Linked DNA regions of Chloroflexus aurantiacus J-10-fl. The protein of the gene in region 1 interacts with the protein of each later gene in a pairwise test. Links are inferred from orthologs where the notes say so. Each region holds a gene or a part of one and is shown in the gene's direction. Other genes may lie near its edges.

Region 1 (12,418 bases):
TGGCAATGATACCGGCAACACCGTGGTCGGCGCAGACGGTCAACACCTCTTCTATGGCTGTATCGCTCAAATCAGGCGCAATCTTGACGAGAAGTGGCCGGGGGCCGCGCTGGTCGGTGCGGCCCAATTCCGCATTGTCGTGTTGCAGAGCTGCCAGCAGCGCACGCAACTGGTCGGCATCTTGTAACTGGCGCAAGCCAGGAGTATTGGGAGAGCTGACATTGATGGCGATGTATGCCGCATACGGAAAGAGCTGACGAAACGACGCCCGGTAATCATCAATTGCCTGTTCGAGAGGGGTAATCTTCGACTTGCCAATTGATACGCCAACCGGGATGGGTGCCGGCTGCAAGCGGGCCAATCGTCTGGCGAGGCTGGCAGCGCCTTGATTGTTGAACCCCATCCGATTGATCAGCGCTTCCTGCTCTGGTAGCCGAAACAGGCGAGGCCGGGGGTTGCCCGGCTGTGGGTGATGGGTGACGGTGCCAACCTCGACGAAGCCAAAGCCCAGTGCTGCCCAGGCCGGTATTGCCACACCATCCTTATCCATGCCGGCGGCTAGCCCAACCGGATTGGGAAAAGGTATCCCGCAAACCGTGCGCTGGAGCCGTTGATCGCGAATTGTGGTCAGATACCCGATGGTCTTGCACAACAGGCGTGAGCGACTGATCAACGCCAGTATATGCAAGGTACGTTCATGGGCCGTCTCGGCGTCGCCCCGACCGAGCCGAAACAAGATCGGGCGTATACCGTAGCGGTAGAACAGTGCCTCAGAACGGTTCAACTCCCACCTCAGACAGTTCATCGGCAAATCGCTCAATATCACGAGTGGTACGCAGACGGTCAATGCGACTCAGTAATCGTTTACGGTCTGCACTGTCATCAATCACTGCACGTTCCAGATATTGTTTTAGATACAGCTTAATCAGCTCTAACTGATCACTACTCAGGGGTTCTCCCTGCATATACTGCTCAATCGCCTCCGCCAACCGTCCGGTGATCTCTTCCATCCAGAAACGCGGAGGACGGGCAACCGGAAACGGATAGGGATAGTCAGGATTGGGCACGAAGATCAATGGGCCGATCACCTCGGCATTTTCGGGCAACGGATCGGTCGTCATAACACTTCCTAATGGATTTGCAACCCCAACAGGCGATACAGTCGATCAAAATCGAAATGCGTATCAAGCAATTCGGTAAAGCGGCGCAGTTTCGCTTCCTGGTGGAACCGAACTCTGCCAAACAACCGTTCAGCGCGATCAACGGTGCTCAGCGTGTCATCGGCAACCAGGATAATCGGCACTTCCAATTCGGCAGCCCGATCCATCACCTGCATCGTTGGCCGGATATTACCGGTCAATACCAGGGCATTGGTACTGGTTTGCAACGCGATCAACTGTAGATCGCTACGGTCGCCGCCGGTAATCACCGCCTTATTGGCCCGGCGACGGAAGAATGAGAGGCTTGCCTCAGCGCCCATTGCCCCGATCATCAACGAATCGAGCATCTTTTCACCCCATTCTGGGCGCCCAATGAGCTGACCGCCAAGATGTTGAGCCAGCTCGTTCACCGTTACCCCGGAGAGCAAGCGGTCACGTGGCAGAATACCCAGCACCGGAATCCCACGCCCCTCCAGGAATGGGGTGACCCGATTACGCACAAACTCGCGGTGCGGTTCTTCGACCTGATTGATCAACACCCCAAGCAGGCGATCCCCAACATAACGCTGCACGCTCAGAATGGTATCAACCGACAGGGTTGAGGTGTAACGACAGACGAGCAGACCAGGAGCCTGGAGCATATCAGTAACCTGATCGGCGGTCAGATCGACCAATGCTCCCTCGGCCCAGGTGTTTGTCCCTTCGAGGACAACAATATCTTTCTGACGCGACACGGCCAGGTAAGCATCGCGCAGCGTTTTGGCAAATGAGTGTGGTTGTCCACGTAAAATGGACTCGATCACTCCCGGTGTAATCAACACCGGCGCCACCTGCTCCATCGGCGCATCCAGGCCAATGGTTTGGCGGATAAAGGCAGCATCTTCATCGAGAACCGCATCAGGTGTGTGCGTTACCGAAACGCTCACCGGCTTCATATACCCGACGCGAAAGCCATCTTGCTGCATCCGCCGCAGCAATCCCACACACACCGCACTTTTGCCGACGTAGGTTTCGGTTGAGGCGACATACAGTGTTGCCATCATTGCCTCCATTAGTTGAGGATGATCCGGGCATCGAGGACGACTGCGCCCTCACCTTCATGATGGACGACGAGTGGATTGATATCCATCTCGACAATTTCCGGGAAATCGGTCACCAATTGGCTTACCCGCAGCACCGTCTCTTCAATTGCTGCGATGTCAGCCGGTGCTTCGCCACGCACACCACGTAAGAGCGGGTATGCACGGATCGAACGTATCTGCTCCTGCACCTCTTCAACACTGAGTGGTGCGAGGCGGAAGGCAACATCTTTCAACACCTCGACATAAATGCCTCCCATTCCCACCGCAATAAGTGGCCCGAACTGCGGATCGCGACTCACGCCGACCAAAACTTCACGGCCTTTACGAACCATCTCCTGTACCAGTACGCCCCAAATGCGGGCAGAAGGCAGGTACTTGCGTGCCCGGTATTCGATCAGTTCAAATGCATCGCGTACCGCACTCGCGTCACTCAGACCAACTCGAACGCCGCCAATATCACTCTTGTGCAGAATATCGGGGCTGGATATCTTCATCACGACCGGATACCCGAACTCATTGGCAATCGCGACCGCTTCGTCGGGAGTTTGGGCCAGGCGGCTTTTTGGCAGACGCATACCATACGCCTCGATCACTTCCCGCGCCTCAACTTCGCCTAGCTCTACCCGACCGGCTTCCCGCACACTCGCGAAGAGGCGGGCAACCCGTTCGCGATCAACCGAAAAGGTACGATAGGTTGGAGTGGGACGGCGTTGCCAGAGCGATTGCCGGTACATTGCGGCCAGTGATTGGACGGCCCGTTCCGGGAAGAGATAGTTGGGGATACGCGCAGCATTAAGCGCCTGCACCGCTTTTTCGATACTGGCGCCACCCATAAAACTGGTTACTACCGGTTTATCAGACCCTTTAACGAGATCGATAATCAGGTTGGCGGTCGTCAGGGGTTCAGAGACAGCCTGGGGCGTGAAAAGGATAATCAAGCCGTCCACGTTTGGATCGGCCAGGGCGGCTTTAATCGCCACAGCGTAGCGATCCGGGGTTGCATCACCGATCACATCAATCGGGTTAAAGACATTCGCATTCGGTGGTAATGTTTCCTGCAAATGCCGAATTGTTTCAGGCGTAAATTCGGCCATTGCCAGGCCACTACGTTCGACGGCGTCGGTAGCGATGATCCCCGGCCCACCGGCATTGGTAACAATCGCAACCCGGTTCCCGCGGATCATCGGCTGATAGGCAAAGACCAGCGCCAGATCGAACAGCTCGTTCATGGTGCGGGCGCGCAGAATACCACTTTGCGCAAACGCTGTTTCATAGGCAGCTTCAGAACCGGCCAGCGAGCCGGTATGCGACGAAGCGGCGCGGGTTCCGGCAGCCGTCGTGCCACTTTTGATGGCGACAACCGGTGTCGTCTTAGTCACTTCGCGAGCCACGCGGATAAAACCGGGGCCATCGTCGATAGCTTCGAGATAGGCCAGTATCACTCTGGAATGCTCATCGCGGTTCCAGGCTTCTAGCAACGCTACTTCATCAACATCTGTCTTGTTGCCCAGACTGACAAAACGCGAGAAGCCGATGCCCTGCTGGTGACTCCAATCAAGAATTGCGGTACAAATTGCACCCGACTGCGACATCAAGGCGATGTTGCCGGGGAGGGGCATAGCATTCGCGAATGAGGCGTTCAGCTTGCTGATGGTATCAATGATACCAAGCGAGTTGGGGCCGATCATGCGCATGCCGTACCGGCGCACGGTAGCTAACAGTTCGCGTTCCAGTTCGCGTCCGGCACCGCCAACCTCTTTAAAGCCGGCAGTAATTACGACCAGTCCTTTGATCCCCTTTCGACCGCATTCGTCAACCGCTGCAATCACGTGTTGCGGTGGAATGACGACCACGGCCAGATCAATCGGATTAGGAACATCAAGCACTGAAGGGTAGGCGCACAACCCAAGCACTTCGGTTGCGCGGGGGTGAATGGGATAGATATTGCCTTGATAACCGTGATCGAGAATATTTTTCAGAACACGGTGGCCGAGACGCGCCGGGTCCGGTGACGCGCCAATCACGGCTACCGATTGTGGAGAGAAGATAGCTTCTAGCATGATATGGGTGCTCCTTTTTCGCACACCTTGCGCATTCATCATAACCGATACAGCCGCTGGCGACAAGCGCAGGTTCAGGATGCATATGTACGCATCCTGTAATGCATGGTGCTCAGCCCGGTTACAAGAGTGGTGAGAACAGGCATTAATCGGTCGCCGGCGCGGGGACAGTCGCCGGTGCAGGAATCAAAAGGAGCCAGTGCTCAAGTGCGCCCAGGGTGAGGAGGCTGGCCAACAGGGCAAGCCGAATGGCTGCCGGATCACCGATATGAGCACCGATACTCAGCCATAGCATCAGTGCCAGCAATGTGCTTACCGAGACGCTGGGGCGGAAAAAGGCACTTGGTGGCCCTGGTTGCCAGTAGCTGGCCAGGAAGGCAAGATGCGCCGGAAAAAGATCAACCTGGAGCGAGCGTACCCCATACAGGACGTTCAGTTTTGCGCTCTGTTGCAGTGCCCAACTCAGGCCAAAGGTCAATGGCCCCAGCCAGTGGCTGGCATCCTGGAGCAGCCAAACCAGCAGGCCCAGTTCGAGCAGACAGCTCAATTGATGGTAAAAGTGGGTGCCAAGGGCGTAGTAGAAGCGTTGAAATCCACGAGCGTCGGGTGGACAGGGCTTGCGGCGTGGGCCGGCCAGGATACCACTGTAGAACGCAAGCTCGTGCCAGGCCCAGATCAACATACCGGCAGCAAAAGCCCGGTAGGCCCCGCCTGCGCTCAGATCGTGGCGTGTTGCGAGCAATTCACTGTGGGCGAAGATCAAGACCGGCAGGCTAAGAAATACCGCCCATCCGGCAACCCATTGCCCGCGTCGGTTCAGCCAGATCAAACCAAAGGTGAGACCCAACCATAATGCAACGACCGTGAGTAAGGGCAACAGGTAATAGAAGGCGATATCAGACCAGATCATAGCCTGCACTTTCTATACGTTTTTGCACTAATGTCATAATTGTACACGAAATGAAGAAAATAGTGAAGGGGGACGGCGAGAGGCGGAGTGAAAACGGTGCCTGGCACTGGGCCGGGAAGACTGTACCCTTACGTGAGCCTGGTGAAGGGAAAGGATGAAGGCGGTCTGGATGTCAGTAGGGGCGACGCATGCGTCGCCCCTACTGGTACGACAGGAACCGTAGAGGCACGGCATGCCGTCCCCTTACTCCCTACCACTCGCTACTCATCCTCTTCTTCTTCGCGCTCGGCCAGCTTCCGATCAAGCATCAACAGGCCAACGCCATCATTCCCGATGAGCTTAAGGTGCTGAATGATCTCATCAGCACTCTTCTCTTCCTCAACCTGCTCATCGATGAACCACTTCAACATACTCATCGTGGCGTAGTCGTTCTCCTGCGCGGCCAGCGCATAAATGGCATGGATCGCCGCCGTAACCCGTTGTTCATGCGCCAGCGCATGCTCGAAGGCGTCAAGCGGTGACGCATACTCGTTTTGCGGCTCGTCAATCGCACCGAGGGTTACTCGACCGCCACGGTCATTCACGTAGTCGAAGAAGCGGAGCGCGTGCTCACGTTCTTCTTCGCTCTGGATACGGAACCAGTGCGCAAAGCCGGTCAACGAGAGCGACTCGAAGTAGGCAGCCATGGCCAGATAGGTGTACGAAGCGGCGTATTCATAGGTGATCTGGCGATTCAATGCCTGTTGGATCTTTTCGCTGAGCATGGGACTTCTCCTTTGCTATAAAAACCTTACTGTTATCATACACCATTGTTGTCGGTGTTGCCTGCTCTTGCGCCCGAATCGTTCTTGACAAGCTGGCACGGGCCGCGTATAGTGCGAAAGCAAGATGGACGAGGCTGAAAGACGGACATTACATAATAATAGGAATTATCACATGGGTGAAAAAGTTGTGATTGTTGAGTCGCCGGCAAAGGCGCGGACGATTCAAAAATATCTGGGCAAAGGCTACAAGGTTGCTTCGAGTATGGGGCACGTGCGTGATCTGCCCAAGAGCGGCCTTGCAATCGATATTGAACACGATTTTGCGCCTTCGTATGAGATTGTCAAGCCAAAGGTTGTCAGCGAGTTGAGCCAGGCTCTGCGCAACGCCGAGGCGGTCTACCTGGCGACCGACCCGGATCGGGAAGGCGAGGCGATTGCCTGGCATATTACGCAGGCGGTCAAGCTGCCGAAGAAGACGCCGGTGTATCGGGTGGTCTTCCAGGAGATTACCCGCAATGCTGTGCAACAGGCGCTGCAACAACCGCGCCAGATCAATCAGAATCTGGTGGAAGCGCAGCAGGCCCGGCGCGTACTTGATCGGCTGGTCGGCTACCAGTTAAGCCCGTTGCTTTGGGATAAAGTAAAGCGAGGCTTAAGCGCCGGACGTGTGCAGTCGGTTGCCGTGCGCTTGATTGTCGAGCGTGAACGGGAGATCGAGCAGTTTCAACCGCAGGAATACTGGACTATCGAGGCCGATCTGCTGAAAGATGCCGGTGTCGCCCCGCGTGATCTCTTCCGGGCGGTGCTGATTGAGCGCGATGGGAAGAAGCTTGAAAAGTTTTCAATCGAGAATCGCGAACAGGCCGAGGCGATTGTGGCCGATCTGCAGGGGGCTGCCTATACCGTCGTGCGGGTGACGCGGCGCGACAAGCGGCGCAGCCCGGCTCCTCCCTTTACCACCAGCACCCTGCAACAAGAGGCAGCGCGCAAGTTGGGCTTTAGTGCCAAGAAGACGATGACCCTTGCCCAGCGCCTGTACGAAGGCGTTGATATTGGTGGTGAGGACGGGATGGTCGGTCTGATTACCTATATGCGTACCGACAGCGTCCAGGTTGCTGCGGAAGCGCAGACTGAAGCGCGTGATGTGATTGGCAAGCGTTTCGGCAAAGAGTATCTGCCCGATCAGCCGCCGGTGTACAAGACAAAGGCGAAGGGTGCCCAGGAGGCACACGAGGCGATTCGACCAACCAGCAGCGCCCGCTTGCCCGAACAGTTGAGTGGAAAGCTTGAAAACGATTTGTGGCGGCTCTACGATCTGATCTGGAAGCGGTTTATTGCCTCGCAGATGGCACCGGCAGTCTTCGATAGCACAACCGTTGACATTGCAGCAACACCGGTCGTTGCCGGTGCGCCGGCCTACCTCTTCCGCGCTACCGGATCGGTGCTCAAGTTCCCCGGTTTTCTCGCCGTCTATAACGTCAGCCTCGATGAAGGCGAAGAAGACGAAGACAGTGAACGGCGTTTGCCGCCGCTGGCTGAAGGGGAAGCGTTGCAACTGGTTGAGCTGTTGCCGATCCAGCACTTCACCGAACCACCGCCCCGCTACACCGAGGCCAGCCTGGTGAAAGAGCTGGAGCGGCTCGGCATCGGACGGCCCAGTACCTACGCCTCGATACTCTCGACGATTCAAGAACGCGAATATGTCGAGATGGTCGATAAAAAGCTGATCCCGACAACGCTAGGGCGGGTGGTGACCGATTTGCTGGTGGAGCATTTCGGCAACATTGTCGATTACGATTTTACCTCGGCCCTGGAACAGCAGCTCGATGATATTGCGGAAGGATCGAAGAAGTGGGTGCCGGTGCTGCGCGAGTTCTACGGCCCCTTCCGTTCAACGCTTGAACAGGCGCAGCGCCAGATGCGCAATGTCAAACGCGAAGAGATCGTCACCGATCTCGACTGTCCGAAGTGTGGTCAGGGGAAACTGGTGATTCGCTTTGGCCGGAACGGTGAATTTCTGGCCTGCTCGCGCTACAACCGCGAAGGCGACGGTGAGTCGTGCGATTTTACCAGTGATTTTCACCGTGATGAACAAGGTCAGATTGTGATCGACAAAGCCAGTGCGCCTGAGACGAGCGATGTGCTGTGTAATGTCTGTGGCCGGCCCATGGTGATCAAAAAGAGCCGCTTCGGCCCCTTCCTCGGCTGTTCGGGCTACCCGGAATGCAACAACACCCGCCGGATCGGGCGTGACGGCAAACCAGTGCCGCTTCCCGAACCGACCGGTGTCCAATGCCCGAAGTGCGGCGAGGGTGAATTGCTGCGCCGGCGAGGAAAATTTGGCCGCCCGTTCTACGGCTGTTCGCGCTACCCGAAGTGTGACTACATCACCAATACGCTCGATGAGGCGCAGGCGGGTGAGGCACCGGCAGAGCCGGCAAAGAACGAGCCTGCGTTGCCCTCACCTTCCCGTTCATCAAAGCGCACCCGCAAGAGTGCTTGAGTACTCGTCTGGATCATCTATATTGGTTTTACGGTATGGGCAGGCGGATATAACATCCTTGCCTGCCCTGTTCACATCTGGGTACAAGCCCGCCCTTCTGGTTGTGAGAGCTACCCCCCGGCGATGCGCATTCGTATCGAGGGGGTTGGATTGCGGGTGAGACACCGGCAGAGCCAGCGAAGAACGAGCCTGCGTTGCCCTCACCTTCCCGTTCATCAAAGCGCACCCGCAAGAGTGCTTGAGTGCTCGTCTGGATCATCTATATTGGTTTTATCTTATGGGCAGGCGGATATACCATCTTTGCCTGCCCTGTTCACATCTGGGTGCAAGCCCGCCCTTCTGGTTGTGAGAGCTACCCCCCGGCGATGCGCATTGGTATCGTGGGGTTTGGATTGCGGTTGAGACACCGGCAGAGCCGGCAAAGAACGAGCCTGCGTTGCCCTCACCTTCCCGTTCATCAAAGCGCACCCGCAAGAGTGCTTGAGTACTCGTCTGGATCATCTATATTGGCTTTATCTTATGGGCAGGCGGATATACCATCTTTGCCTGCCCTGGTCGCATCTGGGTACAAGCCCGCCCTTCTGGTTGTGAGAGCTACCTCCCGGCGATGCGCATTCGTATCGTGGGGGGTTGGATTGAAGTGCGATAGAAGCCATCGCTCGTGATCGTACCGTCAGGCTAGCGATGTTCGCTACTGAACACGTCGTCGTATCTCTTTCCGGAGAGGATACTGTTTCCAGCCGGGTTGCCCGTAGCGCATCGTTTGGCGTGCGGCAGCATGCTGCCGCAACAGCCGTGCTTCGTGACAGGCGTATATGATGCCGCTAACCCTGCTGGTCACGGGGATACGGTGTGTGCCCGGCACGATCATGTGGTCTGTAGGTGATTAAAGCGACAACTTCTACCCTACCACAACACCGGCTTTAGCTGGTGCTGCCTCACCATTACCACCACCGGCTACGCAATATTCATGACCTCCACGCCATTCTGCGCCATATGATGCAGGAAGAGGACATGGTGCAGATCGCCGTCGTGGGCGTAGATGCCCAGGTTGCGCGCAACTTCTACCGGCGTATCGAACGTATCAACCGCATTTGCCGCCACAATAACCCGTCGCTTGAGATTAAGCGCATTCGCCTCCAGGCGCAGGTGCATAGCCGCACTATACACACACAGATCAGTACAATCGCCAACCAGCACAAACGTATCAAGCTGGGGATGCTCGGCCAGCCACGACCCAAAGCGAGTACCCAGATGAGAACTGAGCGAATTCTTCTCAATCACCACAATCTGATCGGCGAACGGCAACTCGGCCAGCTCACGAATCGTCTGGCTCTCGGCAGTACCGGCGAGGCAGTGGGGTGGATACGCGGCAAATTCTGGCGTCGCCGGATCGTGGGTGTCCTGCGTTAACACAAACGCACGTACCCCCAGATCGTAAGCGCGCCGGAAGATCTGCACAACCGGCTCAATCAGAGCACCCACCCGTGGGCCGGCCAGAGGACCCTCTTTGCAGAAGCCGTTGATCATATCAATCGAGCAGAGAGCAACGCGCTCTGGGGTAGTGCCAACAATCGTCGCCAGATCGACCTGGGGCAGATTCGTGTACCACGCTTCCAGATAGTCGAGAAATGGTGTACTGCGCCGGGCCAGGTCTGTAATCGCAGCCATGACTCGCCTCCTTTCTTTGGTGTAAAACTGACACTATTGTACCACGCTTTGATCACCCCGTCAAGGGGAGATTGTTGGGGGACTGAGCGAAGAGATCGGTAGACAAAAACCCTGTAGCACAGACATCTTTCCCGCGCATGAACCTGTCAACTACCTCCTATCTCCTATCCTCTATCTCCTATCTCCTACCTCCTACTTCCTACCTCCTACTTCCTATCTCCTATCTTCTATCTCCTATCTTCTATCTCCTATCCCACGCCACACTGATGAGGTTTCAAGTATAATGAAAGCATCCTGGACTGTTCAGGACCGGCTTGTCCAACGTGGTGGTACAGGTATACGTGACATCGAGCCATACCAGGCTGAGGGAGGGATACACACATGGTGCGCGAGCGATATATTCGGCAGATCAGTGCCCTGCGCGAAGATTTGCTGCGGATGTTCAGTATGGTCGAGCAGCAGTTGCTGCGGGCGATTCGCTGTCTGGAGACGTGGGACTCGACGGCTGCGGCGCAGATTATCAACGATGATCGGCAGATTGATGATGCCTGGCGTGCGCTCGAAGAGAGTGTGATTCACGTGCTGGCCACCCAACAGCCGGTAGTAGCTTCTGATTTGCGTCTCACCAGTGTGGTGTCGGCGATTGCCAGTGAGCTTGAGCGGATTGGTGATTACGCGAATAGCATTGCCAAGCGGGTCCGGCGGGCTTCGCGGCGTGCAGTCTTCATTCCGCCACCTCCCCAGATTCACGAGATGGCGCAGTTGGCACTGCAAATGTTGAATACCAGCCTGGAGGCGTTTTTGCGGCAGGACGCTGATCTGGCTCGCTCGCTGACTGCCCACGATGAGCGGGTTGATGAACTGGAAGACACCCTCCGCGAGTTGATCATTGCCGAGGCGCGTCAAGACCCGGATCGCTTTGAGGCAGCGCTCGATCTCCTCGATATGGTGCATGCGCTGGAGCGAACTGCTGATCGGGCGACAAATATCGGCGAGCGTGTGATCTATCTGGCGACGAACAGTCAGACAACATTGAATTGAAGTCGATCCTTCATGTCTGGTGATAGTGGTGAGGAGTGGCCGTTGATGAAGCGTATGGGCTACTCTCACCCCGGCAGGTACGCGCTGTGACACAGGCACACTCATTGATGAATGTCGCTACGGGTTGACTGGCCCGCATCCCTTTGAAATCCTGCTGCATATCGAGTATTATTGCTAGTAGATGTGACGAGCGCCGGCGCTTTGATCAATCATCGCCGGCGCTCGTGTGTGAGTCTGGCAACAGTTATGTATTCCAGGTGAGGCAACTGTGAGTCGACCAACCTATCTTCAGGCGTTAGCCGAACGGGTTTTGATTTTCGACGGGGCCATGGGGACCTCGATTGATACCTTCGATCTGACAGCCGCTGATTACGGGGGCGAAGCAACGTTTGGTTGCCGTGATTATCTGGTGATCACGCGCCCTGATGTGATCGAGGCGATCCATACCTCTTTTCTTGAGGCCGGCTGTGATGTGCTTGAGACGTGTACGTTCCAGAGCACCCGGCCACGACTGGCCGAATGGGGGTTGGGCGAACGCACGGTCGAGATCAATCGGGCGGCTGCCGCGTTGGCCCGTCGTGTTGCTGATCGGTTCGCCGCTCGTGATGGTCGGCCACGCTATGTTGCCGGTTCGATGGGGCCAACCGGTAAGTTGCCCTCTTCCGACGATCCGGCGCTGAGTGATATTACGTTCGCCGAGCTGTCGGATATTTACTACGAGCAGGCAATCGGTTTGATCGAGGGTGGTGTTGATCTGCTGCTGGTCGAGACAAGTGTTGATATTCTTGAGGTCAAAGCTGCTCTCGACGGCATTCGGCGGGCGAAGATTGATCTTCAGCGACCCGATATTGCAGTGCAGGCTCAGGTGTTTCTCGATCTGTCGGGCCGTATGTTGCTCGGTACTGATGTGCCGGCTATGATCGCGACGCTCGAAGCAATGCCGGTTGATGTGATCGGGTTGAATTGCAGCACCGGCCCCGAACATATGCGGGCGGCCATTCAGTATCTCACTACCCACTCGCGCAAACCGATCTCGTGTATCCCGAACGCCGGCTTACCGCTAGAGGTCGATGGCCGCACGGTCTATCCAATGGAGCCGGAGCCGTTTGCGGCTATTCTGGGTGAGTTTGTGCGTGAGTATGGAGTCGCTGTGGTCGGCGGTTGCTGTGGTACCCGTCCTGCCCACATTGCCCGCTTGCGCCAGATATTGGGTGACGCACCGCGCCC
Region 2 (12,382 bases), 5.2 Mb from region 1 along the record:
GAAGACGCCCGGATCGCCACCGAGGGCCTGCATTCGGATGCGGTCACCCAGTACGGCACCGCCGCTGAATGGTGACGAGGGATCGACAGCGACAATCCCGACCGGCACCCCGCGCTTACGCCATTCCTGGGCCAGTGCAGTGACCAGGGTCGATTTGCCGGCGCCTGGCGGGCCGGTAATACCGACGCGATGAGCGGAGCCGTAAGGGTACGCGGCGGCCAGTAATGCGCGCGCTGTTGGCCCACCCTGCTCGACCAGGGAAATGGCACGCGCCAGTGCCCGACGCTCACCGTTGCGCAGGCGCGTCACCAATTCGTGTTCACTCATGGTTCAACCCCGCGTTAACTCGACGTGAGAACGAATGAAATCGATGATCGCCTGTGTTGACGAACCGGGGCCGAACACCTCGGCAATGCCGTGCTCACGCTTGAGAATCTCGGCGTCTTCATCGGAGATGATACCGCCGGCAACGACCAGCACATCGGTCATCCCTTGTTCGCGCAGCAACTGCATGACTTTTGGTAGCAGAGTCATGTGGGCACCGGAAAGGATCGAGAGACCGATCACGTCAACGTCTTCTTGCAATGCCGCTTCAACAATCATTTGCGGCGTTTGCTGAAGGCCGGTGTAGATCACTTCCATTCCGGCATCACGTAAGGCCCGGGCAATCACCTTCGCGCCACGATCATGACCGTCGAGACCGGGTTTGGCGACCAACACACGAATCTTTCGCTCCATCGAGCGCTCCTTCCGCTGTTCACGATTCTGGTTCGGTAGCGTGGCCTTCAGTATAGCATAGCCGGCCAGTCAAGCGGCAATCGCAGCAACTACCGCATCACCGACGGCTGCGGTACTGTACGCAGCCTGTCCCGGCACAGCAATATCGGCGGTCACAATTCCCCGTTCGATCACCGAGGCAACTGCCGCTTCGACACAATCGGCTTCGGCGGGTAGATCGAGCGAGTAGCGCAAGAGCATCGCTACACTCAGGATCGTTGCCAGTGGATTCGCCTTGCCTTGACCGGCAATGTCCGGTGCCGAGCCGTGGATCGGTTCGTACAAACCCAGCCGACCATCAGCCAGTGACGCTGATGGGAGCATACCCATCGAACCGGCCAGCATCGAGGCTTCATCGGTAAGGATGTCGCCAAACATATTCTCGGTGACGATCACATCGAAATCAGCCGGACGGCGGATGAGGTGCATAGCACACGCATCAACCAGCATGGTCTCAAATTGCAGATCGGGGAACTCGGTTTGCATCAGACGTGTGGTGATACTCCGCCATAGACGGCTCGTCTCCAAAACGTTGGCCTTATCAACCAGAGTAACTTTACCGCGTCGTTGACGGGCCAGCCGTGCTGCAACGCGCACAACGCGCACAATCTCTTCCTCGGTGTAGATGCAGAGGTCGCTGGCCCATTCGCCATCGGCAGTGCGTTCGCGACGTTTCTCGCCGAAGTAGATACCGCCGGTCAGTTCACGGACGACAATCAGATCAACTCCCTGCAACCGTTCAGGTCGGATCGGCGAGGCGTTGATCAACTGCGGATAGATGCGTACCGGACGAAGGTTGGCAAACAGGCCGAGTGCTTTCCGAATGCCCAACAATCCCTGCTCTGGGCGCACACGGGCTTGCGGATCGTCCCATTTCGGCCCGCCTACTGCACCGAGCAGCACCGCATCGGCGGATTGACATAATGTAATCGTAGCCGCTGGTAGTGGCTCTCCTGTCGCATCAATCGCGCACCCACCGATCAGAGCCTCGTGAAAGGTGAATTGATGACCGAACCGCCTGGCAATCGCCTGTAGTACCTTCACGCCCTCAGCCACAACCTCTGGCCCGATTCCATCGCCGGGAAGGACAGCAATCACAGCTTGCACAGTAAACCTCGCAACACATTCAAAAATGGTTATGAAACGGTAAGGACACGCATGTATGATACTACTAAGTGTGCGAACGCCTGTCATAGATGGTAACACGAGGAAAAATGTATGGCGACTCGGCGAGTCGAATCATTTCTGGTGCGGATTGTAGTGGCTGACAATGGCGATTCTACGTCGCCACGGTGGCATGGGCGCATTCAACACATCGGTACCGGCCTGGAGAGCCGGATTGATCAGCTCGATGAACTGCTGGCGTTTATTACGACGCATCTCAGTCATGCCGAACCTGCACCTGTAACCGGTCAGTCAACCAATCCTTCCGGGTAGTCTGCAACGCCAGAAGCTGGTGCATTGCCACGATGTCAGCACAGATGATGCCCGTCTTCTGTTTGTGGTCAGTGTGCAACGGAAATGTGCCGATGGATTATGAAGCACGCTTACCGCGCACCAGCTCAAACAAAGCGACCGTTTCTGGTAATGGCTCAACCCCCAATTCTTCGCGCAGTGCGGTAACGCAGCGTTGATAGAGGCGAATCGCCGTACTGCGCTCTCCGATAGCATGGTACGCCTTAATCAGTAACTGATACGCCTCTTCTTGCGCCTTGTCGTATTCCAGCACCCGCCAGCCCAGCTTAATCGCCTCGTGAAACTGACCTTCATCAAAGAAAATGACCCAGGCCGAGTGCCGCTTCGATAAACAGCAATTCCAGCCGTTCACGTTCCACAACTGACCAGTCTTCGTACAGACTATCCGGTAAGAATGGGCCATTGTACAGGTTGACCGCCTCTTGAAATGCCTTGCGTGCCTCATTAATGCGTTTGAGTTGCAGGTCACGTCGGCCCTGTTCGACAACCTGCACGAATCTGGCTACATCATACGAATGGTCACTCTCGACGTTGAACCCATACGTATCGCCTTGTTGGAGCAGGTAATACGTTGGCGCACCTTCTGGTCGATCCGGTTCCAGGGCCTTAATCAGCCGACTCACTGTTACCCGCAGATTGTTCGACGCCGACTCGCTGTCAAGGCCCGGCCAGAGCATATCCATAATCTGCTCACGGGGTAGCATGCGCCCCCGTTCGATCAGCAGCAACTGTAGCAGATGGCGAGCTTTCACACTGCGCCAGTCACGATCACGAATCTCCTGGTCGCCGCGCAATACCTGGAAATTACCCAATGCGCGGATCACCAGGCGATAAGGGGGACGATAGACCAGGCGCTCCAGCGCCTCGCTCGCTGCTGCGCGTACCTGTGGTGAACGTTCTTTCAGTAAGCCGCGAAGGGTACCATACGCATTGACCAGGCCCAGTTCACCGACGAGATTGATACTCCGCAGGCGCACCGCTAATGGAAATGTCTCTTCCAGCAGTGGCATCAATATGACACTCAGCGTTGTCGTATCGAATTGGCGAAGGGCAGCGATCATTGCCCGACTTGACAACCCGATCCGAAGCGCCGCAGTGATCGCCCAGTTCATAACCGTTTGCGGGAGGAACGGCAGCGACTCAACCCCTGTGCGATCACAAATGGCACATGCCGTCGCCAGATCGGTGGCAATTGCAGGATCATCAGGTCGCTGCTGGGCAACGAGGTAGGCGCGATATATATGAACAAGCGCCCGGAACAGACCATCGTTTCGTTGTGCCATCTGCGTAACAAGCTCATTGGCCAGTTCGAGCGCACGTTGCGGCTCACCACCTTCTCCTAACACAATCAGCAGCAGACTCTGCATCCAAAGCTCTTGCGAGAAGAGAACGGTGTTATTGCCGGCTACTGATCGTTCAACGTTTTCTCCCTTCGCCTGGAGCTGACGCAATAATGTCAGTGCCTGCGCTGTAGCGGCTGCTGAGCGGGTACTGCGAAACAGGGCATAGATCTCAACAATACGGGCGCGTGTCGTCAGAAAATGATCATCGAGATGTCCGGCTATCTGGCGTACTCGCTGGAGATAGGTCGCGGCTACCTCAAACTGTTCGTGTTCAATCAACAGCAGGGTGAGTATCAAGGCTGCATTACCGACCAGCACACTGCCGGGTGCATAATCATTCAAGCGGGTATAACTCTCTTGAGCGAGACTAAGCGCATCATCACGCTTTCCCTGTTGATACAACGCCATCGCCTGCAAGAGCAGCAGTGACTGGCGTAGCAGATCGTTACGGTCTATACGCGGTAATTCCAGCGCTGCGCGAATTGCTGATAGTGCTTCGGTGGGATACCCTTGCTGGATGTAGATGGACGCACGTAAAACAGCCAGTAGCCATTGCCACAACACACTCAACGGTCGGCGATCAACCCAACGTGCCACGCGCAGCGCTGCCCGGAAGCGACCACGACTGTAAAGCAGCGCCATCAGGCCGATCAGGGCTGCACCTCGTGACCAGGTGTCGTTGGCACGCCCCGCTGCATCGATGACCTGCCGACACACCAGATTAAAGCGAGCTGGTGTATCAGCCCAAAAGAGGAGCACCGTCATATCACGCAGCGCACGCAACTCCTGAGCTGGTAGGCCGCTGCGGCGGTAGGCTTCAGCCGCTTCACCGATCAGTTGCAACGCCCGTTCCCGATCAGTGTTAAAGAGACTCCAGCCGTACATATGGAGTAGTTCGGGGTCTCGATCACGTACTTCTGGTGGCAAACGTTCGATCCAGTTACGCAGACTCTCGCGCTGCAACGTATCGATCAACGGCCAGGCATGTTCACGCAACGCACGGGCAATCGCAGTCGGATTCTCGGCCATCGCCAGATGACGCAATGCGGCTTCGATCTGATCATGGCGGGCCAGCACTTCACCGAATCGTTCGTGAAGTTCGCGCACAAAGACGCGATTGAAACGGGTCAATGCCCGGTTGGCCAGCAACCGCTGCCAGAGCGGATGAAAACGGAAAACACGCTCGCCATTGGTGCTGCCGGAGTCAACAGTAATCGGTAACCCGAAAGCAATCGCCTGCTCGATTAATTGGGCGCTATCTCTGACATTCAGGGCCTCATCGAGCAATGCCGGATTGACCTGCCCCAGCAGTGCTGCGCAAATCAGACGATCAACTAATGGTTCAGGCAACTCGGACAAGACCTCGGATGCCAGATACTCGAACAGATCGTGCTGATTCGTCACCAATCCCTGTAAATAGCTGCGGCGCTGGGAAGGGGCGTGGCGGGTAAGTGTGCGGACGGCGAGCTGCACACTAAGCATCCACCCACCAGTCCGTTCGAGCAGGAGATCAATATCTTCATCAGAAAGAGTTAACCCGGCTCGCTGTAATAATTCAACAACTTCGTGACGCCGTAGCAAGAGATCATTTGCCCCAACTTCAAGCAATGTCCCCTCAGCGCGAAGGCGAGGTAGGGGAGCAAAGGTGAGGGGGCGGCGTGAAGCCATCACAATGTGAAGATGTGGTGGTGCTGCTCTGAGCAGATAGCCCAGCAAATCGGCAGTGATCGGCCCATCAGCCACCAGATGTACATCATCCAGGATCAGGACAGTCAGTGATTGTAATTCGCGTTGAATATCGCTGAGCAATGCACCTGCTACCAGCGGCCAGTTCCGATCCAGGCTTGAGATACTCTGCAAGATTCGTGATGCCTGATCGCCTAGTGAAGGTATGACCCGCCGTATTGCCCCAATGAGATATGCCAGCAGCAACGCCGGTTCTTGATCGGTGGCCTCTAAACCGAGCCAGGCGACCTGCGCCCCGGTCTGGATTAGTTGATCGGCCCATTGGGCGAGGAGTGTTGTCTTGCCATAGCCGGCCGGCGCGACAACCACTGTTGCCGGCAGCAGACGAACTTCAGCCAACAGCGCCTGCAAATCGGGACGCAGCATCTCATCAGACCGCACCGGTGGCGGCGTGATTTTCAGAGGTAATAGGGGGGCGCTTACCGCAACCGATGGCACCTGTTCGGCCAGTTCGGTCATGGATGGCTCCTTGCGACTATCAGAGAGCGCCGTGAACGATAAACAACACGTGACAATAACTGGCTAGCTGCCACTACACATTAAACGGTTGATTGTGTTTTCATGTATGATACAGTTGTATACTATATCATGATCTTTATTGTAGCATGACCCACTAAGAATGCGCACATTTATTTCTGGTATTCCAACGCCTAAACCGGCACTCTTCTTCTCGCGCGCAGCACGCGATCAGGCTGTCATTTTCGATCCGGCCTGCGCTCCCCTTCTGCGTCCGGTTGTTGACCGCGAATCATTGCAGCCCTGGTATACGCCAACCGGTGAACGCTGGCTGTTGACGCTGCCACACGGATATTCGCAGCGTCTGGGTATCAATTCGTTTGCTGACCTGGTCAGGCACCACCCTGGCTTGCAACGGCATCTGCGTGAGTATGCCGATGATCCGGAACCGTACTGGTGGGAATTGCCGGCTGCGGCGACTGCGGTGCTGACCGCACCAACCCCGCGGATATGTATCGGCGATGGTGATCAAGTGTGTCTGAGTTGGGATGCCGGTCAGGCAGTCGTTCTGGCGCCGGTTCGGATGGTGGCACCTGCCGATCACCTTACCCTGGCTCTGCTTGCTTCGACTAAAGGAAAGCAGATGATCCGGCAAGCTCACGACACGTTTACCCTGCCGCCGGTACCCACTGCCATTGGCGGGCGACTGGCGGAGCTTGCTGCACAGGCAGTGACCATGGCCCACGAACGACATACACTAAGCCGTGAATTTGCCCGCCGGCTGTTGGCCGATTTCGGGCCGCCGGGCAGCACGCTTAGCCCGCTGCTTGAACGCTGGTGGGAACTGGAATTTCGTGATCTGCTGGCTGAAGTTGCCCGTGCGCTCCGTAACCCAATCCCAGAACCGTTCCAACCCTTTTGGCTGGCCCGCCATACCGAGGGTCGTGCCCGCTACTACACACTGACGGCTGAAATTGCCGCGCTTGAAGCAGCCATTGATGAGATTGTTCATCCACTGTGGCCAGAAGAATTGCCATGACGTCGCCTCACTATCCTGTTCCTGCCGGTACCGCCCGTACCGAATTGATTGTGCGTGGTTCGCGCTTTATTGCTCAGCTCTTCCCTACGCCAACCGTCGATGCTGCACGGGAAGCAATTGCGATGGTGCGCGCAGCAATGCCTGACGCAACACATCACTGCTATGCCTATCTGGTTGGCTATGGGCAGAGTACCATCGCCGGTATGAGTGATGACGGCGAGCCGGCCGGCAGTGCCGGTCGCCCGATGATGGCAGTCTTGCGAGGGGCTGATCTGGGTGATGTTACGGTTGTGGTAACCCGCTATTTTGGCGGAACCTTGCTGGGCATCGGCGGGCTGGTGCGAGCGTACAGTGATGCGACGCGGGCCGTGTTAGAAATCGTACCGCGCACACAACGGGTTATCTATCAGCGGATCATCGTACACTTGCAGTATTCCGATTACACGGCTATTCGCCGCTTACTTGAAGCTCACGCGGCAGTAATTGTCGAAGAAGTATTTGCTGTCGATGTCGTCATTACCGCCGATCTACCGACCGATCACGTGGCTGTCGTCAACCACCAGATCGGCGAGATCAGTGCCGGTCGCGCACGGCTTGAGACAGCGCCTATGGTATAATAAAAGCGATGTACGCACTGCATCCGGCTACTGTCCATATTCCAATTGGGCTGCTGCTGGCCAGCAGTCTCTTTACGTTCATTGCCCTGCGCACCGGTCGTATGCAGTGGGAACAGAGTTCGTTCCACTGCCTGATCTTCGGCTTGCTTGGAGCTGTGATTGCTATGGTCAGCGGCCTCATTGATGCAGCACGCCAGGTCACAAGTCCGCAGATCGCACCTGACGATCCGGTCATTATGTGGATCAACGGTCACGCTGCGGCCAGTCTGGCGGCAACCCTGTGTTACGGTCGCGTCTGGCTCATGCGCCGTCGCCAGCCGGGCTTGTTAACCGATTCGACGCAACGCAATGCCTATCTTGGCTGGCATGTCGCCGGAATCGTCCTGCTGGTGCTTGGGGGCTGGCTGGGTGGCCGTCTCGTCTTCGAGTTTAACCTTGGCCGCTTGTGAGGGTCTTATGTTTGCCTACGTGGTATACGGTATTCTCTACCTCATCATCAACTTCTTTCGCCTCATCGGCTGGTGGCGCTGGTCAATCAGCGGTATCGAGCGCCTGCCGCCACGCGAGCAAGGGGGCATGATCCTGGTTATGAACCATATCAACTGGGTGGACATCCCTGCCGTTGGCGCCATGCTCCCATTTCGCTATCGCCTCTCGTGGCTGGCCAAGATCGAGATTTTCTCCCACCCGCTGGCCGGCTGGTTTTTCCGCAATATGGACGTTATTCCAATCCGGCGCGGCAAACGCGATCTGGCAGCGCTCGACGCGGCAGCACAAGCGCTCCGTAATGGCGCTGTACTGCTGATCTTCCCCGAAGGCCACCGCAGCCGGAATGGCATCCTGCAACCCGGACGTGGCGGTGCTGTGCGGCTGGCGATGCAGGCCGGTGTGCCGCTTGTACCAATGGCCATTACCGGTACCGAGCACGGTTTTCGCGGCACGCTGCTCCGCAAACCGGTGCATATCACCATCGGCGAGCCGTACCGTGTCGAACCGCTTCCCGACAACAAGATTCCCGCCGATGTGATGGAACAGTTGACGAACGAGATGATGCTCAAAATTGCCGCCATGCTCCCCCCAGCTCAGCGGGGGCCGTATGCCGCATTGCTGGAAGCCGCTGCTGTGAAGGAACAGGTCTGATCAGGTTCCGTCAACCCGTCGCTCTACGGGCCGGCACCTCTTCACCCCGGCCCGTCCATAGGTGAGAGTGCTGAACCGCTGGCGCAAGGTGTTTTTGTTCAGGTTTCGGTAGCCTGTCACACTATGGGCCAGCCTCTTTATCCCGACCCGTCCATAAGTAAGAGTACTGAACTGCCGGTGCATGATGCTTGTGAAAGAACAGACTTAATCAGGTTCCGGCAACTCGTCGCTCTACGCGCTGCTACCTCTTCACCCCGGCCCGTCCATCACAGAGAGTGTTGAACGTCGGCCAAAGCAGCATCCACACCGACCACGAGCAGCAGATTGATCACCCGCCTCTCCTGCGTGCGCCACAACACCCGGTTTGATCCACAACGGGTGTGTTGGCGTATCAGGGGGCAACCGGTTCCAGAAAGGTCAACCCATCAGGTGTCGCGACAGCGCACCAACCGCTTTGTGATCCGACCTCAACACGCCACCATGTATAACCATCGACCTCAATCGGCCCTTCAAGCAGCACCACTTCACGTCCGGCAGGGATGCGGGCAATCACGCGGGCTGTCAGTCCTGGTGAAGCGCGTAGACGCAGGGCAGCTTCACCGACATTCACAACGACCGCTCGGCCACCAACCTGGAGGGTTGGTGGGGCCTCTGTTGGAATTGGTGTGGGTGAAGGGAGTGGTGTTGGCGTCGGAGGGATTGGTGAAGGTTGCGGAGTTGTAGCCACTGTTGTCGGTGATGCTACTGGCTGCGCTACGACAGCCGGGCCAATACGTCCAATCAGCCATACCAGCGCAACCAGTCCAACCACACCAATGCCACTTATGAGTAATATGCCGACCCGGTTTATACCTGGTCGGTTACGGCGCCGTACCGAGTCGTACCCTTGCCGGTAGTAGTAGTAGTGCTGATAGTAGAACGGATTAAATTCACCACGCTCGGCATCGGCAGCACCGCGTTCATACATCTCACTCGTGGTTGGCATACATCCATGTCGAGTACTACCGGGTTAATACCAGGTCTTCGCGTCCCATCTCTCTCAGCATCCGCGGGTACAGGGTGTACATTGGTTCAACCGCGGGTAGCAGTTTGAGAATCTTGGGAATCGGTCCTTTAGCAATAATCTGGCGTCGAGCCAGGGCGGTCATCAGATTAATCTTACCATGCCAGAATTGATGCGCAATATCCGCCTTCATGCTCATTTCAACATCTGGCTTCAGGTCTACTTCACCCCAAAACACATCGCAAAACGCGCCGGGCTGCGTTGGCGGGTGAGCAGCATCGATGGTGACAACACCGTGCGGTTCTTCGTAGCGGAACTGAATGACGATGCGTCCTTCACAAATTCGGGGTGCAATCTGGGCATCACATTTCACCCGGTCATACAGTTCACCTAAGATTTGACGCAGTTCTGCCTCGTCTTTGAAGAATGGCATTGTTCATCTCCCTTTGCCGTCTGTGAATGACGGTGCTGTACTGTAGGAAAATCCTGTGAAAACGATTATACGAGGTTCAGCAGGAGAACGCAAGAGGGTATAACGCATCGCGTTAAAAGGTGCAGGTAGAGACATAGTTGCTGACATCTGTTATGCACTGCCCGTCCTGAACCTGATCCGTGCCTTTGTGGTTCGCATCTTACACCGCAGAGACACGGCGGACACCTATGCATTACCCATAACTGGCGTCAACCACGTATGTACCAGCGGGTATGATCGCCATGGGTGCTATTTTGGGCGACTGTCCAGGTGGCAGCGCACAGCTCCAGCCGTGCTATCACGTACTGGATGGGTTGCCTTACGCGCACATCATGTGCGTGGCGCAGGGTTTGGAGTGCGGCAGCCATGCTGCCGCGCCGGCCGTGCTCACGATCCGGCGCGTGGTACGCCGTTACCCCTTCTGGTTACGGGGATGCTGGACGTGCTCGTGACGATCATCGGGTTGGTTAGCCACGAATCGCTACCTGCGCGTAGAGGTGTTGTTGCACCAGGTTCGTGCCTGTGTACCAACGGCCACGGCCAACACCTGACGGCGCTAGAGATGATGCCTGCACGCAGGCTGGAAGCCTTTGCCACGGGGAGGGCTTGCAGCCTGGCCTAATGCAGCGTGACATGTGGGTAATGCATAGAAGAGGGGGTAGAAGCAGGACGTCCGCACGCCACACCCTGTGATACGTGCATCACCGAGCGTGGAAGATGTCGTAATGTCTGCGTGGATGGACGAAATAGCTCCTACCCATCAAATACACGGATTACGGGTGGGTTCTAAGGCGAACAGGCTGGTGCTACTCCCCTAGCCGGATGTTGTCAGCATGAACACCGGCCAGCCAGGCTGAGCCACTCATGGGGCGGCGACTGGCCGGCTGGACTTCAATCAGCTCCAGGGCATCACTGCCAGTTTGCACCAGTGGATGCCCACTGCCACTACGCCCAATAACGGTACCCGGCACGTTTGTACCGTCAGCCGAAGCTACCGCCGCTTTGATAATACGCAGTGGTTGACCACGCCAAAAGGTATAAGCACCAGGCCACGGATCATAAGCCCTCGTCATCCGTTCAATCACTATCGCCGGTAACGACCAATCGATACGACCGTCCTCTTTTTTCAGCATCTTAGTCACGGTCGCCCGACTGTGATCTTGTGGACGAGGCTCAATCTCGCCACGGGCATAGCGTGGCAACACTTGCACCAGCAAATCGGCGCCAATCCGAAAGAGTTCATCGGTCAATTGACCGGCGCGTGCGGTTGGTGGCAGATCAACGACAGCCTGAGCCAGGATCGGTCCGCTATCCATACTGGGATCGAGCAACATAATCGTCACACCGGTTACCGTCTCTCCGGCCAGGATAGCGCCCGCTACCGGGGTAGGGCCACGGTATAGCGGCAGCAGCGATGGATGGATGTTGAGATACCCCAATGGCGGAATACTCAACACAGCCCGACGTAGAATTTCACCGTAGGCAGCGACGACCCCAACTTCTGGTTGCAGAGCGCTCAACGTCTCAACCACTGTCGGATCGCGCAATGTCTCTGGTTGGAGCACCGGCAGGTTATGGGCCATTGCTGCAATCTTTACCGGTGGTGGTGTCAGCCGGCGGTCACGACCGGCCGGTCGGTCTGGTTGCGTTACAACACCGACAATCTCGTGTCCGGCGGCAACTAATGCCTCTAATGCGTGAACGGCGAATGATGGACTGCCCAGAAATAAAATACGCATGTCATCCCTTTTCAGCTAGAAATCGCTACAGAATAACAGAGGTGAACAACATAAATGATGCAGCTTTTTACCTGCTATTGCTGAGTCTGAATTTACTGGCTTCCCTGTCGGGTAGTGTCTATTCTTCAGCGTAGAACTTCTTTCATAAAAGCTATGCTGTCGTCCTACCAGACCGTCGCACGGACTCATGAACGCTGACCAATCACTCGTTGGATTGGTTGCCTTGCCCGCTCGTCATGCGCGTGTCGCGTCGTTTGGTGTGCGTCAGCCATGCTGCCGCACCAGCCGTGCTCGCGATATGGCGCGTGTTAGGCCGTTGACCATGCTGGTCACGGAGATACGGTGTGTGCTCGTCACGATCATGGCGTCCGCAGGTAATGAGATAACTTTTACTGTCGTCCGGGCAGTCATCTCTGACCTCTCGACGTATCAGCCCATATCTTTGGCCTGTTGATTTCGCGGCAATTGTTGAACGGATAGCTTGCAATCCTTGCCTTCAAACTTCTGATGACGCAACACAGGTATCGCCGAGCGATTGGCATCGTAGTTAACTCCTCGCCTTGACTTCATAACA

Evidence for each region.
Region 2: the proteins of topA (region 1) and CAUR_RS00185 interact in binary tests that used the Escherichia coli proteins (3 or more experiments, as listed by UniProt). The link is inferred for Chloroflexus aurantiacus J-10-fl from one-to-one orthologs.

The regions. Positions count from the first base shown.
Region 1 is NC_010175.1:5,236,982-5,249,399, reverse strand. What follows is about bases 5,804-8,813. They hold topA (type I DNA topoisomerase), read left to right. Parts: upstream 5,804-6,148; coding sequence 6,149-8,479; downstream 8,480-8,813. Other genes in these bases: CAUR_RS20560 (ferritin), read right to left, coding at 5,804-5,976. Also shown: CAUR_RS20585 (quinone-dependent dihydroorotate dehydrogenase), read right to left, coding at 1-784; CAUR_RS20580 (hypothetical protein), read right to left, coding at 771-1,121; CAUR_RS20575 (phosphotransacetylase family protein), read right to left, coding at 1,130-2,203; acs (acetate--CoA ligase alpha subunit), read right to left, coding at 2,212-4,302; putative photosynthetic complex assembly protein PuhE, read right to left, coding at 4,448-5,212; more of CAUR_RS20560, read right to left, coding at 5,473-5,803; CAUR_RS20550 (cysteine hydrolase family protein), read right to left, coding at 9,437-10,150; phosphate signaling complex protein PhoU, read left to right, coding at 10,532-11,191; metH (methionine synthase), read left to right, coding at 11,460-12,418. UniProt on the Escherichia coli protein: Releases the supercoiling and torsional tension of DNA, which is introduced during the DNA replication and transcription, by transiently cleaving and rejoining one strand of the DNA duplex.
Region 2 is NC_010175.1:38,941-51,322, reverse strand. Bases 5,670-8,643 are described here. They hold CAUR_RS00185 (YigZ family protein), read left to right. Parts: upstream 5,670-6,833; coding sequence 6,834-7,454; downstream 7,455-8,643. Other genes in these bases: CAUR_RS00175 (lysophospholipid acyltransferase family protein), read left to right, coding at 7,911-8,594; CAUR_RS00180 (DUF2231 domain-containing protein), read left to right, coding at 7,463-7,903; CAUR_RS00190 (hypothetical protein), read left to right, coding at 5,962-6,837; CAUR_RS21675 (AfsR/SARP family transcriptional regulator), read right to left, coding at 5,670-5,801. Also shown: methylmalonyl Co-A mutase-associated GTPase MeaB, read right to left, coding at 1-327; CAUR_RS00210 (cobalamin B12-binding domain-containing protein), read right to left, coding at 331-738; leuB (3-isopropylmalate dehydrogenase), read right to left, coding at 808-1,884; CAUR_RS00200 (hypothetical protein), read left to right, coding at 1,996-2,214; CAUR_RS21680 (bacterial transcriptional activator domain-containing protein), read right to left, coding at 2,312-2,605; more of CAUR_RS21675, read right to left, coding at 2,547-5,669; CAUR_RS00170 (SH3 domain-containing protein), read right to left, coding at 8,986-9,579; CAUR_RS00165 (hypothetical protein), read right to left, coding at 9,596-10,030; fmt (methionyl-tRNA formyltransferase), read right to left, coding at 10,876-11,808.